2 regions of the Exiguobacterium sp. SH3S1 genome follow, and region 2 is predicted to be linked to the other one. Evidence: predicted binding sites of a transcription regulator. Region 2 holds the regulator's gene; the other holds the start of a gene.
What was found. The regulator Rex, encoded in region 2, represses fermentation and respiration genes when NADH is low (regulators of the CRP and FNR family bind a similar motif). The targets are predictions, from matches to a motif close to TTGTGAAATATTTCACAA.
Positions count from the first base shown of each region.

Region 1: the regulator Rex is predicted to act here: its motif matches at 2,252-2,269, upstream of EVJ26_RS13505 (L-lactate dehydrogenase).

Region 1 covers NZ_SJUW01000017.1:34,339-41,854, forward strand. Annotated here, with positions in the region: gene EVJ26_RS13485 (1,4-alpha-glucan branching protein domain-containing protein) at 1-608, shown strand, start outside; gene rpmG (50S ribosomal protein L33) at 693-857, shown strand; gene EVJ26_RS13495 (5-formyltetrahydrofolate cyclo-ligase) at 915-1,469, shown strand; gene EVJ26_RS13500 (DUF92 domain-containing protein) at 1,448-2,218, shown strand; gene EVJ26_RS13505 (L-lactate dehydrogenase) at 2,388-3,344, shown strand; gene EVJ26_RS13510 (rhomboid family intramembrane serine protease) at 3,494-4,552, shown strand; gene EVJ26_RS13515 (M42 family metallopeptidase) at 4,568-5,584, shown strand; gene EVJ26_RS13520 (YqgQ family protein) at 5,587-5,781, shown strand; gene EVJ26_RS13525 (ROK family glucokinase) at 5,875-6,837, shown strand; gene EVJ26_RS13530 (LTA synthase family protein) at 7,061-7,516, shown strand, end outside.
Region 2 covers NZ_SJUW01000007.1:162,040-169,555, reverse strand. Annotated here, with positions in the region: gene EVJ26_RS09905 (DUF2599 domain-containing protein) at 1-183, shown strand, start outside; gene EVJ26_RS09900 (hypothetical protein) at 564-971, opposite strand; gene EVJ26_RS09895 (ABC-F family ATP-binding cassette domain-containing protein) at 968-2,869, opposite strand; gene EVJ26_RS09890 (redox-sensing transcriptional repressor Rex) at 3,019-3,675, shown strand; gene EVJ26_RS09885 (twin-arginine translocase TatA/TatE family subunit) at 3,675-3,893, shown strand; gene tatC (twin-arginine translocase subunit TatC) at 3,897-4,685, shown strand; gene EVJ26_RS09875 (hypothetical protein) at 4,952-5,245, shown strand; gene EVJ26_RS09870 (FAD-dependent oxidoreductase) at 5,438-6,784, shown strand; gene EVJ26_RS09865 (PspC domain-containing protein) at 6,826-7,008, opposite strand; gene EVJ26_RS09860 (ABC transporter substrate-binding protein) at 7,093-7,516, opposite strand, start outside.

The DNA.
Region 1 (7,516 bases), on a different contig from region 2:
GCGAAGAAGGTGAGGTCATTCTCGTCCTCACGCCAGAATATACAGGCAATATAGTGGGCGACCTCGGTCACCGCGTCGTCGCTGAAGTCGAGGCACGAGCGGCTGACGGGGAGACCGTTTACGTCCTCACGCCGCACAGTGAGGGATTGCCTGAATACGAGCGCCACAATCGCGTGCACGTGTACCGGGTCCCACTCACGAGTCCGTTTCTAGAGCATGTCATGAACCAAATCGCTGCTCAGAACGTCGCCTACGTGAAACTCGTCCAACAGTTACAGACGATGGTCAACTTCAAAGCGGTCCATCATTTTGATTGGATGACGATTCCAGCGGCACGTTCACTTGCGAAGTCACTAGATGTTCCGTTATACTCAACTATGTTGTCATTTGAAACGACCCGCAACCCGCACGGGCACGGTGGCCTGTTCGATGCGATCCATCGCATTGAGAACGGCGTCCTCTCGGAAGCTGATACGGTTTATGTCGGTGAACAGCTCTCGATCGAGGAGCTCGCGACGCGGTATGTGATCGGCGATAACGTAAAAACGTGCCTACCGCTCGACGCGTCACCGTACGGGCAGAAACGTTTGAAAAAGAACGTGAAATAACCTTGCTTTTTCAAAAAAAACTTGGTAGGATAATTGAGTATGCTTAGACTGTAAAGCAAAAGCACTTGATACAACATTAGTAAGATGGGAGTGAAAGATATGCGCGTTAAAATCACACTAGCTTGCACAGAAACAGGCGATCGCACGTACATCACGAAGAAAAACAAACGTAACAACCCAGAGCGCCTCGAATTGCGCAAATACAACCCACGTCTCCGTCGTCACACGCTTTACCGCGAAGTGAAATAATTGAGACCGGCCGTCACTCATGTGGCGGCCTTTTTTTTTCGATAGGAGGAATAACAAATGACAGCTAAACAAGAGCTCCGAAAAGCGGTTCATGTGAATATTCGCGTGCTCACCGATCGTGACGGGCGTGATGAAGCGATCCTACATACCGTGGCGTCGCTCCCTGAGTGGCAACAAGCGTATACGGTCGCACTCACATTGTCACTCGACCTTGAAGTGAATACGCGTCCGCTCATCGATACAGCTTTAAAAGCAGGAAAATCGGTGTTGGTGCCGAAAGTAACGAAACAGGGGCTCACGTTCCACGAAATCAGGACGTTCAGCGACCTCGAGCCGGGGGTAATGGGTATTCTCGAGCCGACGACCGCGGAAACCGACCTCGACATCGATGTCTGTATCGTCCCAGGCCGTGTCTTTGACCGTTCTGGATATCGGATCGGTTGGGGCGGGGGTTATTACGACCGTTTCTTAGCGACATATCGCGGTGCGACGATCGCGCTCGCCTACGACGTACAAGTGCTCGACGAAATACCGATCGAACCACACGACATACCTGTCGAACTGATCGTGACAGAAAGGGAAATGATTCGATGCTCTCAATCGTCCTCGTAACTTGTCTAGTTGCACTGGCCGGATATCGTCTCCGGTCGTTGACGTTCTCTGGGGCGATCTTGACGATCGTGACAGGGACGGTCATCGGGTTTGGTTTTGGCTGGTTCGGGCTGTACTTGCTCGGTGTGTTCTTTTCGACGTCCTCGCTCGCTTCAAAATATCGCGCCCGCGACAAGGCGTCGGTCGATGACATCGTCGAAAAATCCGGACCGCGTGACTTCGTGCAAGTGCTTGCGAACGGAGGAATCGCTATGCTCACCGCCGTCGGAATGGCGATGAATTCGAACGAGGCGTGGCTATTCGCTTACGTCGTTTCAATCGCGGCGGCGACGAGTGACACGTGGGGGTCCGAGTTCGGCGTCCTCGCATCGCGCCGACCGCGCTCTATTTTGACATTGCGTGAAGTTGAACCGGGGACGAGCGGTGGTGTGTCACCGTTCGGTACGCTCATGTCCGTCGCCGGCGCGACGATCATCGTCCTGGCATCGCTCCCGTTCTTAAACATAACGATGGGCACGCTATTTCTATTGATTGCGCTCGGTCTGAGCGGCAGCGTCGTCGATACGTTGCTCGGTGCGACCGTGCAACGGAAGTATCGCTGTCGGACGTGCCGAAAACTGACGGAGAAAAAGCTGCATCACGGCGAAGCGACCGACTATGTATCTGGATGGCGCTTTCTCGGCAACGACGCCGTTAATTTCTTGGCGATCGCTTCCGCGGCGGCGATTAGTTTTCTTGTTTTCGCATAAGGGTAGTACAGAGAATGAGGATGTTTCAAACGAATGTGAATTTTGTCACAATATTGCCAAACTGAAAACGGTTTCTCTTGTATTGACTGTTTGTGAATGATGTTACAATCTAGGTGTAACAGACAAAACAAAAACATGAAACAGATTGTTTGAAGGGTGGAAAAACAACATGGAAACATTAAATCATGCAAAAGTAACACGGGTCGCTCTCGTCGGGGCCGGAGCGGTCGGTGCAAGCTTCGCGTATCAATTGACGACAGCGAGCCTATGTGAAGAACTCGTCATCATCGACATCAACAAGGCGAAAGCAGAAGGCGAAGCGATGGACTTGAACCACGGCGTCTCGTTCGCTTCGTCACCGATGCGCGTCTGGGCTGGAGATTACACGGACTGCGGTGCTGCAGATATCGTCGTCATCACGGCCGGCGCTCCTCAAAAACCAGGTGAGACACGTCTCGACCTCGTTGAGAAAAATGCGAAAATCATGAAATCGATGATCACTGAAATCATGGCGTCTGGCTTCGACGGTATCATCATCCTCGCGTCAAACCCGGTCGATATCATGACACACTTGGCTTGGAAATACTCGGGTCTTCCGAAACATCGCGTCTTCGGTTCAGGGACTGTCCTCGATACGTCACGCCTCCGCTACATGCTAGGTGATTACTTCAACGTCGATCCGCGCAACTGCCACGCTTACATCATGGGTGAGCATGGCGATACCGAGTTCGCGGCGTGGAGCAACGCCCGGATTTACGGCAAATCGGTCGAACAGTTGCTCGAAGAGAACGACGAGTATACGTGGGAAGACCTTGAAGATATCTACGTCAACGTTCGTGACGCTGCGTACCACATCATCGAACGTAAAGGCGCGACGTACTATGCGATCGGTCTCGGCTTGCTTCGTCTCGTCAAAGCGGTGCTCCGTAACGAGAACACGCTGCTCACGGTCGGTGCCTACTTGGACGGAGAGTACGGCTTGAACGATATTCATATCGGTGTGCCGGCAATCATCAACCGCCAAGGCGTGCGTCAAGTCGTCGAAATCGAGTTATCAGAAGAAGAGAAGCAGAAAATGCTCCATTCGGCAGACGTGTTGTTGAAAACGATGCAACCTGTTTTATAATATATTCGCGATATAGACGTAGTCGGCGTATGCCGGCTACGTTTTTTTATGTGTTGGCACGGACGCCGGACAGATTCAGAAAGCGCCAACTTTTGTCGTCATGATCGAATTGGATTACAATTAAGACAGAAGGAAAGGAGGGGATTCAGTTGACGCAACCGGGATGTTTTTGGGAAGACATTTACCATGCGGTCGAGGCAGGCGGTCGGGTCGAAGGGATACTCGAGCCTTCGCGCGCGCTGCTATTGTTCGACACAAAAGCTGGAGACCTCTATCACCTGTACATAAAGACGGATAAGGCGTGGGCGAACCATGTCGCGATCGAGATCGAGGCGGTTATGAGCTCGTTCCGACTCGCACGACTCGGACGTGCGAAGCTTCACGTCCATATATACGGCGACGCGCTCGTCGATGAGGAGCGACTTGAGACGTTGTCGTTCCAAGTCGCGGCCAAGGTGAGACTCGACAGGCACGCGTGTGGCGATGAACAAGATGAGACCCGGTTTCGGTCGCTCGCGCTCGCACTCGATAAACAGCGAAAAGCCGAACTGAAGAAGCGATTCTCATTCGGTGAACCGCAACTCGTCTATGCGCTCATGATGTTGACGTTTGTCGTCATGTGGCTCGCCGAATCGCTCGGCTCGACGCTCGATCCGAACACGCTCATCCGATTCGGCGCCAAAGTCAATCCGCTCATTGATGAAGGCGAATGGTGGCGCCTCGTCACACCGATGTTCCTTCATATCGGCTGGTTTCATTTTGCGATCAACATGTTCGCGCTCTGGTCGCTCGGCCCGCTCGTCGAACGCATGTATGGGTCACCGAGGTTCTTGACGATCTATCTGTTGGCGGGCGTCATCGCGTCGACCGCCTCCTACGCGTTCAGTGAGGCGATTTCGGCAGGCGCGTCCGGTGCATTGTTCGGTCTCGTCGGCGCACTGCTCTATTTCGGACTGCGTGACCGCTCGCTGTTCATGAAGACGCTCGGCCCACCGTTGTTTATTATGTTAGGATTAAACGTAGGGCTCGCCTTCGTCCTCGGTGCCAGCTTGGACCACTCGGCCCATGCCGGGGGCCTCATCGGTGGATTTTTGATGGCGGGCGTGGTCGGATTACCTGATGAAACGACAAAAAAATGGCGCCTGTTGTTCACGGTGCTCGCTATTGGATTGACCGGGACATTATACTGGCTCGGATATAATCGATGACAAAGGAGTAACAACATGATTGATACGTTAAAACGATTAGTAGAGATTCCAAGTCCTTCTGGAATGACGCACGAAGCAGTCAGTTACGTCGAACGAGAGCTCAAGGACCTCGGGGTCGAGACGAGCCGGTTGACGAAAGGGGCGCTTTTAGCTACGTTTCCTGGACAAAGTGGCCCGGCCCGTCTCTTGACCGCCCACGTCGATACGCTCGGTGCGATGGTGAAGGAAGTGTTGCCGAGCGGACGCTTGCGGCTGACGCAAGTCGGCGGTTACGCCTGGACCGCGATCGAGGGTGAGAACTGTCTCGTCCATCGCGAGGCGGGCGAGGCGGTGGACGGGACGATCCTCGTTCATCAATCGAGTGTGCACGTCTATAAAGACACGAACAGTGCCGAGAGGACGGCGACTAACATTGAAGTACGTCTCGATGCCGACGTTCATACGGCAGACGACGTCCGGGCGTTAGGCATCGAAGTCGGGGACTTCATCTCGTTCGATCCCCGTTTCAAGCAGACGGAGACGGGTTATGTTAAGTCACGCCATCTCGATGATAAGGCGTCGGTCGCCATCCTGCTCGATTTGGCGCGTGACTTGGTCAAAGCGGACTTGCCACATACGGTCTACTATTTGATTTCCAACTATGAAGAGGTCGGCTTTGGCGGGAACGCCGGGATCCCGGACGAAGTCGATGAGTACATCGCAGTCGATATGGGCGCGCTCGGGGACGGGCAACACTCGGACGAGTACACGGTATCGATCTGTGCCAAAGATTCTTCAGGGCCGTACGACCTCGAGTTGCGTCGTCAGTTCACGAAGCTTTGCCGCGACCACGACATTCCGTTCAAAGTCGATATTTATCCGTTCTACGGTTCGGACGCATCAGCTGCGATCCGGGCCGGCTATGACGTAAGACATGCGCTCGTCGGTCCTGGGATCGAGTCGAGCCACAGCTATGAACGGACGCACCAAACATCGCTCGAGGCGACACGAGCGTTGCTGTATCGCTACGCATTGACCGCGATGGGGGAATAATGATGAGAAACTTTTATGACGTGCAACAGTTTTTAAAATCGTTTGGCACAATTATTTACATCGGAGAGCGTGACGCCGAGATCGGTCTCATGATGATGGAGTTAGACGAATTGAACGCCGGTGGGATGATCGAACAGCGCGAGTATGACACGGCAAAGATTATTTTGACGCATGAACTAAAAAATTCAATAGATTGACAGAAAAACCTCTTGTGCAAATGTTTGCACAAGGGGTTTAATAGTGTAGACTATTGAATGAAAGCGATTTATTTGAGACGAGGAGTGGAATGCATGAAGTGGTTATTAGGAATCGACATCGGCGGGACGACGGTGAAAATGGCCGTCCTAGACATGAACGGGATCATTTCAGACAAGTGGGAGATCAAGACGGACATCCGTGATAATGGGGTACATATCCCGACAGATATCGCCGCCTCGTTTGAAGCGTACCTTCAGCAATCGGGAAAAGTGAAGCATGATTTTGCGGGTGCGGGAATCGGAGCTCCGGGATTCATCAACTTCTCAGAAGGTGTCGTCGAATACTCGCCGAACATCGGATGGAAGAACTTTGAGCTCGTTAGCGAATTCGAGAAAGCGGTCGGATTGCCGGCCGTGCTCGAGAATGACGCGAACGCGGCCGCGCTAGGGGAGATGTGGAAAGGCGCCGGTGAAGGAGCGTCTGAACTGCTCGCAATCACACTCGGTACGGGTGTCGGAGGCGGTGTCATCACGAACGGGAACATCGTCCATGGGGCGGCCGGCATGGCTGGTGAGATCGGACATATCACGGTCGAGCGCGACGAGGCGAAAGCGGTCATGTGTGGATGTGGGCGCAAAGGCTGCATCGAGACGATCGCCTCAGCAACCGGCATCGCCCGTCTCGCTTTACAAAAGCGTAAAGGGAGAACGACGTCATTGAACGAGTTAGGTGAAGTGACGGCTCGCGATGTGTTTGAAGCCTATAAAGCGAAAGACGAGGTCGCGACAGAAGTCGTCGAAGAGATGACGGAATATCTCGGGTTGACGATTTCAAACATCGCCAACACGTTGAACCCTAAAATGATCGTGATCGGCGGCGGCGTTTCAAAAGCGAGACAAGCTTTGCTCGAGCCGCTTGATGAACAATTTAAGCGGTTTGCCCTTGAACGGGTATATACGTCGACGACGTTCAAAATTGCCGAACTCGAGAATGACGCCGGGGTCATCGGCTGCGCTTGGCTGGCACGAAAACATTTTTTGCCGACTAGAGTCTAACCTGTAAAGCACACATGCGATTTCGCATGTGTGCTTTTGACGTACAAAGGGAATTGTAAAGGTATGGTTGATTTTTTGTTAAAAAAGGGGTAAGATTTGGACTTGATACTGGACTGTTACCGTTAGTGAAATAGATAACAAGCCAACTACATGTTATTGAACTTATTCATGGCGCATCCTGCTTGAGGACGTCTTAAAACTGAAAAGAGGAGGAGGCCGTCAGATGAAGTCATCTCAAAGCTTATCGAAGCTGACTATGCGACTGAATGAAACGGTCCGCGCTTCGTTTCAAGAATATCGGTTATTTTGGATATTTAGTTTATTACTTTGGACGAAGACGTACGTAGTTTACCAATTTTTCTTTGACATCCCGATTGAAAACACAGCTCAAGCGTTCATCTTGTTGATCAGTCCGATCAGCTCGACCTTGTTCTTGTTCGCTTTTAGTTTCTTCTTTAAAGGAAATAAGCAAAAGTGGGTGCTGTATACCCTTTATGCGGTCGCCTCGTTCCTGTTGTTCGCGGACGCTGTCTACTACCGCGAGTTTACGGACTATTTGACGATGCCTGTCATTTTGCAACCGTCGAACATGGAGACGCTGTCGACTTCATTCATGTCACTGCTTGAATGGAAAGACTTGATCATTCTTGGGGACGTGCTCGTTTTGCCGTTCGTACTA
Region 2 (7,516 bases):
GTTGTAGCAGACGCTTCGTATCAAGCGACAAGTACGGCAAACCGCCCGAAGCTCAAAGATCAATTTATCTGTCATGCAGTTAACCCGACTACGATTTGGAAATCATCTTGGAATCTAGATACGAATCGACCGGATGTTTCATTGTTGGATACGTATAAAGCACTTTGTAATCCAGACTATTAAAGGCGAGGTAAACTATGAACATTCAATACTTTGAACCAGATTCGTTATTTTTCATTGTAATCGCGTTGCTAATCCTCTATCCAATCCTTCTTTTAGTAGGGGTGACTACGAGTAAAACAAATCTTATTGGAAAGATTATTTACGGTATTTCAGCATTCTTTTATGCTTACGTGATTTGGTATAGCTACAGCCTAGGCATTTACTTAGACGAGATGTCTGATCCGGCACAAGATGAAGTCATCTTTGGTAGTATAGGATATTTCCATTTAATTTTGTTGGCATTCCCCTACATCTTTTTAACGATGGGTTTTACGTTCAAACAGCATACTCGATCATAATAAAAGAGCGCCTTCCGCTATACGCGGATTGGCGCTCTTTCGTCAGTTTTTCGGTTGTCGATAATTATTTCGATACCACATATTCACCCGGCTCACGACGTAGACGATAAACGCGAGCACCCACATGAACAGCGTCTCTCGATAAAAGTGGCCCCAGACCGAGCCAGGCGCATAAAAGCTATGCACCGTGACATCGATCGGCCAAATGACAAGCCGGATGAACAGCGTGCTCATAAGGAGACCGCTGAACAGGCTGATGATGATACCGGACCATGTTTGGATGATAAACCCGACGACAATCGGCAGGAAGTAAAATAAAATGATTGGGACGTTCGTCGCCTCGCCACGGATGAGTTCCGAGATATACTCGGTCCCGCTCGGCACGATGTAGACGAATCCGGTCAGGAACGCATGCATCCAATCGATCCGCATGGCACGGGAACGCATCATGAATGGAGTTCCTCCCATTCTGCGAACAGTTCCGTGATCGACTCTTTCGTCGCGTCGGACTCGGTCGACAGTTCTTGGGCGCGAGCGAAGTCGTTGAACACGTCCGGTTCGCACAACAGCTGCTCGATTTCTTCTAGCCTCGCTTCGTGGCGCTCGATCGTCAGCTCGATCTCTTCGACCCGCTGCTTCAACCGGCGCTCTTCGCGCTGCTGTTCTTTGTCGGCGCGCTGCTTCTTGACGACGACTTGTTTCGTCTCCTCGCGGGCGAGCCGGGCGAGGTCCTCGAGCTCTTCTTTCTTCTCGACGTAGTACGAGTAGTCGCCGAGGTACTCATCGATGCCGTTCGGCGTGATCTCTAAGACACGCGTCGCGAGCCGGTCGATGAAGTAACGGTCGTGGGAGACGAACAAGATCGTCCCGGGATAGTCGACGAGCGCGTTCTCGAGGATCATCTTCGAGTCGAGGTCCAAGTGGTTCGTCGGCTCATCCAAGACGAGCAAGTTCGGTTGCTCGAGCTTGAGCTTGGCGAGCGTCAGCCGGGCCCGTTCGCCGCCGGATAGTTCTTGGACGCGTTTCATGACGTCGTCCCCGCTGAACAAGAACTGGCCGAGCAGACTGCGGACTTCTTGCTCGCGCATGAGCGGCCAGTCGTTCCAAATCTCATCGATGACGCGGTTCGTGTCCGACAAGTTCTGTTGTTCCTGGTCGTAGTAGCCGATCTCGACGCCGGTACCGTAGCGGATGTCACCGGTGAGGGGTGGTTGTTGTTTCGTCAACACTTTGAGGAGCGTCGATTTGCCGACCCCGTTCGGGCCGACGAGGGCGACCGACTCGCCGCGCTGCAGTTGGAAACGTAAGTGTTGTGCGATCGGTTCCTCGTAGCCGATGGCGAGGTCGCTGCCGCTCAACACATCGTTCCCGCTTTGACGTTTGATCGAGAACGACAACACCGCGCTCCGTTCGTCACCGTCCGGCACGTCCATACGGTCGATCTTCTCGAGCCGCTTGCGGACGCTTTGGGCGCGTTTCGTCGTCGTTGCCCGGGCGATGTTCCGTTGGATGAAGTCTTGCATCTTGGCGATCTCTTCTTGTTGCGACTCGAACTGCTTCTTCTCTTGCTCGTAAAGCGCGGCCTTCTGCTCGAGGAACTTTGTATAGTTCCCGACGAAGCGGCGGCTGCGGTTGCGTGACAGCTCGTAGACGACCGAGACGACGCGGTCGAGGAAGTAACGGTCGTGGGAGACGATGAGGACGGCACCTTTATAGCCGCTCAAATATTTCTCGAGCCAGCTGAGCGTCTCGATGTCTAAATGGTTCGTCGGCTCATCCAAGATGAGCAGGTCCGGGCTTTGCAGGAGCATCTTCGCTAAGGCAAGACGTGTCCGCTGTCCGCCTGAGAGCGTGTCGATCCGACGTTCGAAGTCGTCCGGGTAAAACCGCATCCCGTGCAAGATCGAGCGGATCGTCGCTTCATACTGATAGCCGCCGCGGTCTTTGAACGTGTGCTGCTCCTCGTCATACGCCGCGAGCAGACGCTCGTAGGCGGCCGGGTCGTTCAAGATCCGCTCCGAGCCCATGTCTTGCTCCATCTGGCGGAGCGTCTTCTCTTGTTCGATCAAATCGGTGAAGACGGTGAGCATCTCGTTCCACATCGTCTCGTTCGATTCTAACCCCGAGTCTTGGGCGAGATAGCCGATCGTCACGTCTTTTGGCTTCATGATGTCGCCCGAGTCATAATTGTACTCGCCGGCGATGACTTTTAACAGCGTCGACTTGCCGGCGCCGTTGCGGCCTACGAGGGCGACGCGTTCGCCTTCTTGGATTTCTAGTTTGACATTCTCTAAAATCGGCTCGACGCCGAACGATTTGGATAAGTTGTTGACTTGCAGTAGGATCAAGTGAAAAAACCCCTTTCTCTCTGTTTAGTATACTTTATTTCTTCCCCTTTTCAGGTATATTCATTGAGTGCTTATGTGAATTCGTTTACAATCAAGGTGTATGAAATCAGATTCGTTTGAAACGCGTCGTAAAAAGGAGGCTCTTTCCGTTGAGTCAAAACGAACCAAAGATTCCGCAAGCGACAGCCAAACGGTTGCCACTATACTATCGGTTTATCCAAAGCCTACATTCGTCAGGGAAACAGCGTGTGTCTTCTGCTGAACTGAGCGAGGCGGTCAAGGTCGATTCGGCAACGATTCGCCGTGACTTCTCATACTTCGGTGCGCTCGGTAAAAAGGGATATGGCTATAACGTACAGTATCTGTTAGACTTTTTCCGTAAGACGCTGAATCAAGACGAGATCACGAACGTCGCCTTGGTCGGGGTCGGTCATCTCGGGACAGCGTTCGTCAACTATAACTTCCTTAAAAACAATAACACACATATCGTCGTCGGGTTCGACGCAGACGAGACAAAAGTCGGCACGACGATGTCAGGTGTCCCGATTCATCACGTCGATGAGATGGAACAAATCATGAAGCAAAACAAAATCGATGTCGCCATCCTCACGGTCCCGTCCGCTTACGCGCAGCCGGTTGCCGATGACTTGGTCCGCTATGGCGTTCGAGGGATCTTGAACTTCACGCCGGCGCGATTGACTGTACCGGACACGGTCCGCGTCCATCATATCGACTTGTCGATCGAACTCCAGTCGCTCATTTACTTTATGCAACACTATCCATCCGCTGAGGGGGTCCATCAATAATGGAATTTCTACAATCATCACTCGTCGTCGGTATCCCAGGTGGCGTCAGTATTTTCGTCATCGCCATCATCGCGCTCATCCTCTTCGGGCCGAAGAAATTGCCAGAGTTCGGCCGGGCAGCGGGGCAGACGCTCCGTGAGTTCAAAAATGCCACGAACGGTATGATGAAAGAGCACGACGAGACCGACAAGAAAGAAATTGAGAAGAAAGAGCAGTAAGCCATGAGCCATCAACCTGATCAAGAACGGGCACTGTCCGATCACTTGACAGAGCTGCGGAGACGACTGATGCTGTCGGCATTTGTCGTCTTTGCCTTCTTTCTGATCGCTTTGCCGAGTGTCAAATACGTGCTCGCCTATCTGCAGGCGGACCTCGTCGAACGAGGGCTCGAGCTGAACGCCTTTGGGGTCGCGGACCCGCTCATGATTTACTTGAACTTGGCGCTCGTCATCGGGCTCGTCGCGTCTGGTCCATTTCTACTGTATCAACTGTGGGCGTTCGTCGCACCTGGTCTGCATCCGAATGAACGAAAATGGACGCTCGCCTATATCCCGGTCATCTTTATCTTGTTCCTCATCGGTCTCGCATTCGCCTACTATTGGTTGTTCCCGCTCGTCCTCGATATCTCGACGGACCTCGGGCAAGACCTCGGTCTGACGCAAATCATCGGGGCGACGAACTATTTCACGTTCCTGTTGCAACTGACAATCCCGTTCGGACTGTTGTTCCAGTTGCCGGTCGTGACGATGTTCTTGACGCGCATCGGTGTCGTGACGCCGTACTTCCTCTCAAAAATTCGGAAGTACGCCTACTTCGCCTTGTTCGTCATCGCGGCATTCATCACGCCGCCGGATTTGACGTCGCACCTCATGGTGTCGCTGCCGCTCTTCTTCCTATATGAGATCAGCTTATCGATCTCACGCATGACGTACCGCGGTGTGCTCCGACGTGAGAAAGAGGCGATGGTGAAAGAACAGATGGATTTGATGAAGCAAATGAATGAGAAGTGAACACTACGTCATGAGACGTGGTGTTTTTTTAATGCGAGTGCGCTAAACTGGAAGTATCTTGAAAAGGGGCTTGGCCATCGTGTTGATCGGACTGTTTCTCCTTGTCGGTTGGCACGTATCACGGTTGGCATAACGGTGCTTTTTGGTCGCAAACTGTCGTACTGAAACTACATGTTCAAAGTGATATTGGTCGTAAACGCTTTTTCTGCAACAAGGAAGTACATGCTCATATGAAACCAATCAAACACACGTCAGGGGGAGAAACGATGACTTGGGAGTACTACGGGGATGAGCTCATCATCATCGGTGTGTTGACGACAATTCTGTTGATTGCCGTGCTGAACTTTTGGAAGTCGCCATTCAAGCGGAGACTTGCCTTCTCGTTGACGCTGCTCGTCGTGGGATACGTGTCGTGTATCATCGGACTCGTCTTCGTCCGCGGGTGGGACGCCCTGGGCTGGATCTTGTACGGCTTTATATTGTATGTGATGGGTCTCGTCACATATATCGGTGTCGTCATCTACCACTGGATGAAAGCGAGACGCACGTCCAATTCATGATCAAAACCGTTCCTGCCGAGGAACGGTTTTTTGTCGTCACAACCGGCGTTCAAACTTTAGACATAATTACGTGAAAAACTGAGCAAAGGGATTGTCAAACCTTCTTGTGAAATAGTACACTAAGTTCAGAAAGCGAATGTGATATTTGTCACAAACACTAACTTGCCTACAACTCAAAGGAGAGACTACCATATGAAAATCGCAGTCATCGGATGTACACACGCAGGAACAGCAGCAGTCAAAGGCTTACTCGCCAAGCACGAGAATCTCGACATCACCGTGTATGAGCGGAACGACAACGTCAGTTTCCTCTCGTGTGGGATCGCCCTCCACGTCGGCGGCGTCGTCAAACGCGCTGAAGAATTGTTCTACTCATCACCGACCGAGCTCGAAGAACTCGGCGCGACGATGCGCATGAAGCATGACGTGTTGAACATCGATGCGGAAGCGAAGACGGTCCACGCCAAAAACCTCGAGACGGGTGAAGACGTATATGACACGTTCGACCGTTTGATCGTGACGACAGGATCTTGGCCGATCGTCCCGACGCTGCCTGGCATCGAGATGACTGGGATCGAACTTTGCAAAAACTATGGCCACGCTCAGCGCATCATCGAGCGGGCGAAGGGTGCGACAAATATCGCCGTCATCGGTGCCGGCTATATCGGCGTCGAGCTCGTCGAGGCGTTCGAAGTGTACGGCAAGCACGTCACGTTCATCGACAGTGCTGACCGCATCTTGAACAAGTACCTCGACAAGTCGTTCACGGACCAACTTGAAGCCGACATGACGTCACGCGGCATCGATCTCGAGCTCAGCCAAACGGTCGAAGCGTTCCGCGGGACAGACGGCAACGTCACGCACGTCGTGACCGACAAAGGTGAGTTCGAGGCCGACCTCGTCATTCTATGTGTCGGTTTCCGTCCGAACACGGGACTGCTCGCAGGACAAGTCGATATGCTCGGTAACGGTGCCATCATCGTCGACGAATATATGCGCACGAGCAACCCGGACGTCTTCGCAGCCGGTGACAGCTGTGCCGTCTACTACAACCCGGCGCGCACACACGCCTACATCCCGCTCGCGACGAACGCCGTCCGCATGGGTACGCTCGTCGCCGAGAACCTCGTCACGCCGCGTGTCCGTTACCAAGGTACGCAAGGAACGTCGGGTCTTCGTCTCTATGACTGGAACATCGCCTCGTCAGGCCTCACGGAAGAAGCGGCCGGATTGTTCGGCCTCGACGTCGAGAGTGTCGTGATCGAGGACGCGTACCGCCCTGAGTTCATGCCGACGGCGGAGCCGGTCCAGTTCAAACTTGTCTATGAAGTCGGCACACACCGTGTCGTCGGGGGACAAGTGCTCTCGAAAGCGGATATGACGCAAGCGGTCAACACGTTGTCGCTCGCGATCCAAAACGAGATGACGGTCGAAGAGCTCGCTTACGTCGACTTCTTCTTCCAACCGCACTACAACAAGCCGTGGCACTTCATCAACAGTGGGGCGCTCGCGGCGATGAAAGACAAAGTCAACGCATAACGCAAAAGATTCGAAAGCAGCCGCTTTCGAATCTTTTTTTTTCATAGGTAACGTGGCGCGTCCTGCATCGAGTTGGCGAGGATGATGTAGACGAGGATGTTTCCGGGCATGATAAGAAAGAGTAACCGAACGCCGAGCGAGGACATGCCGAAGTACTCGGCGATGCCGCCGCAGACACCGGCGAGAGAACGGTCGGTCGCGGATTTTCGAAGTGCACGTTGCATCAAGTAGACTCCCATCTCGAATTTGATATGTAAATTTTACCATATGTGTATTGAAAAAAGCGCGCCGATTTGGCGCGCTTGTGCTTATTTCAAGATGGTGACGAGTTCGTCGAGCACTTCGTTGGCTGACAAGACGCCGCCTGACGTGTTCCACGTATCGTCGCTCACTTCGGTCACTTTACCGGCCTTGACGGCTTTCAAGTCTTTCCAAAGCTGGTTTGACTGCCATTCTTCGGCCGTTTTCGATCCGTCCGCACCGCCATATGTGAAGTAGACGATATGGTCGCCGTCCATTTCCGGGATGCGTTCCATCGTGACTTCTTCAGCGAATTCCGTGCGGTCTTGTGACGCCGGGCGTTTGACGCCGACGTCGCCTAAGATGACGCCTGAGAAGCTGTCCGTGAAGTAGATGCGTGACGCGCCAGGAAGGAAACGTACGACCGACAATTCTTTGTTCACGGCGTCGCCGAGCTCAGTTTTCGTGTCTTCGACGTGTTGGTCGTAGTCA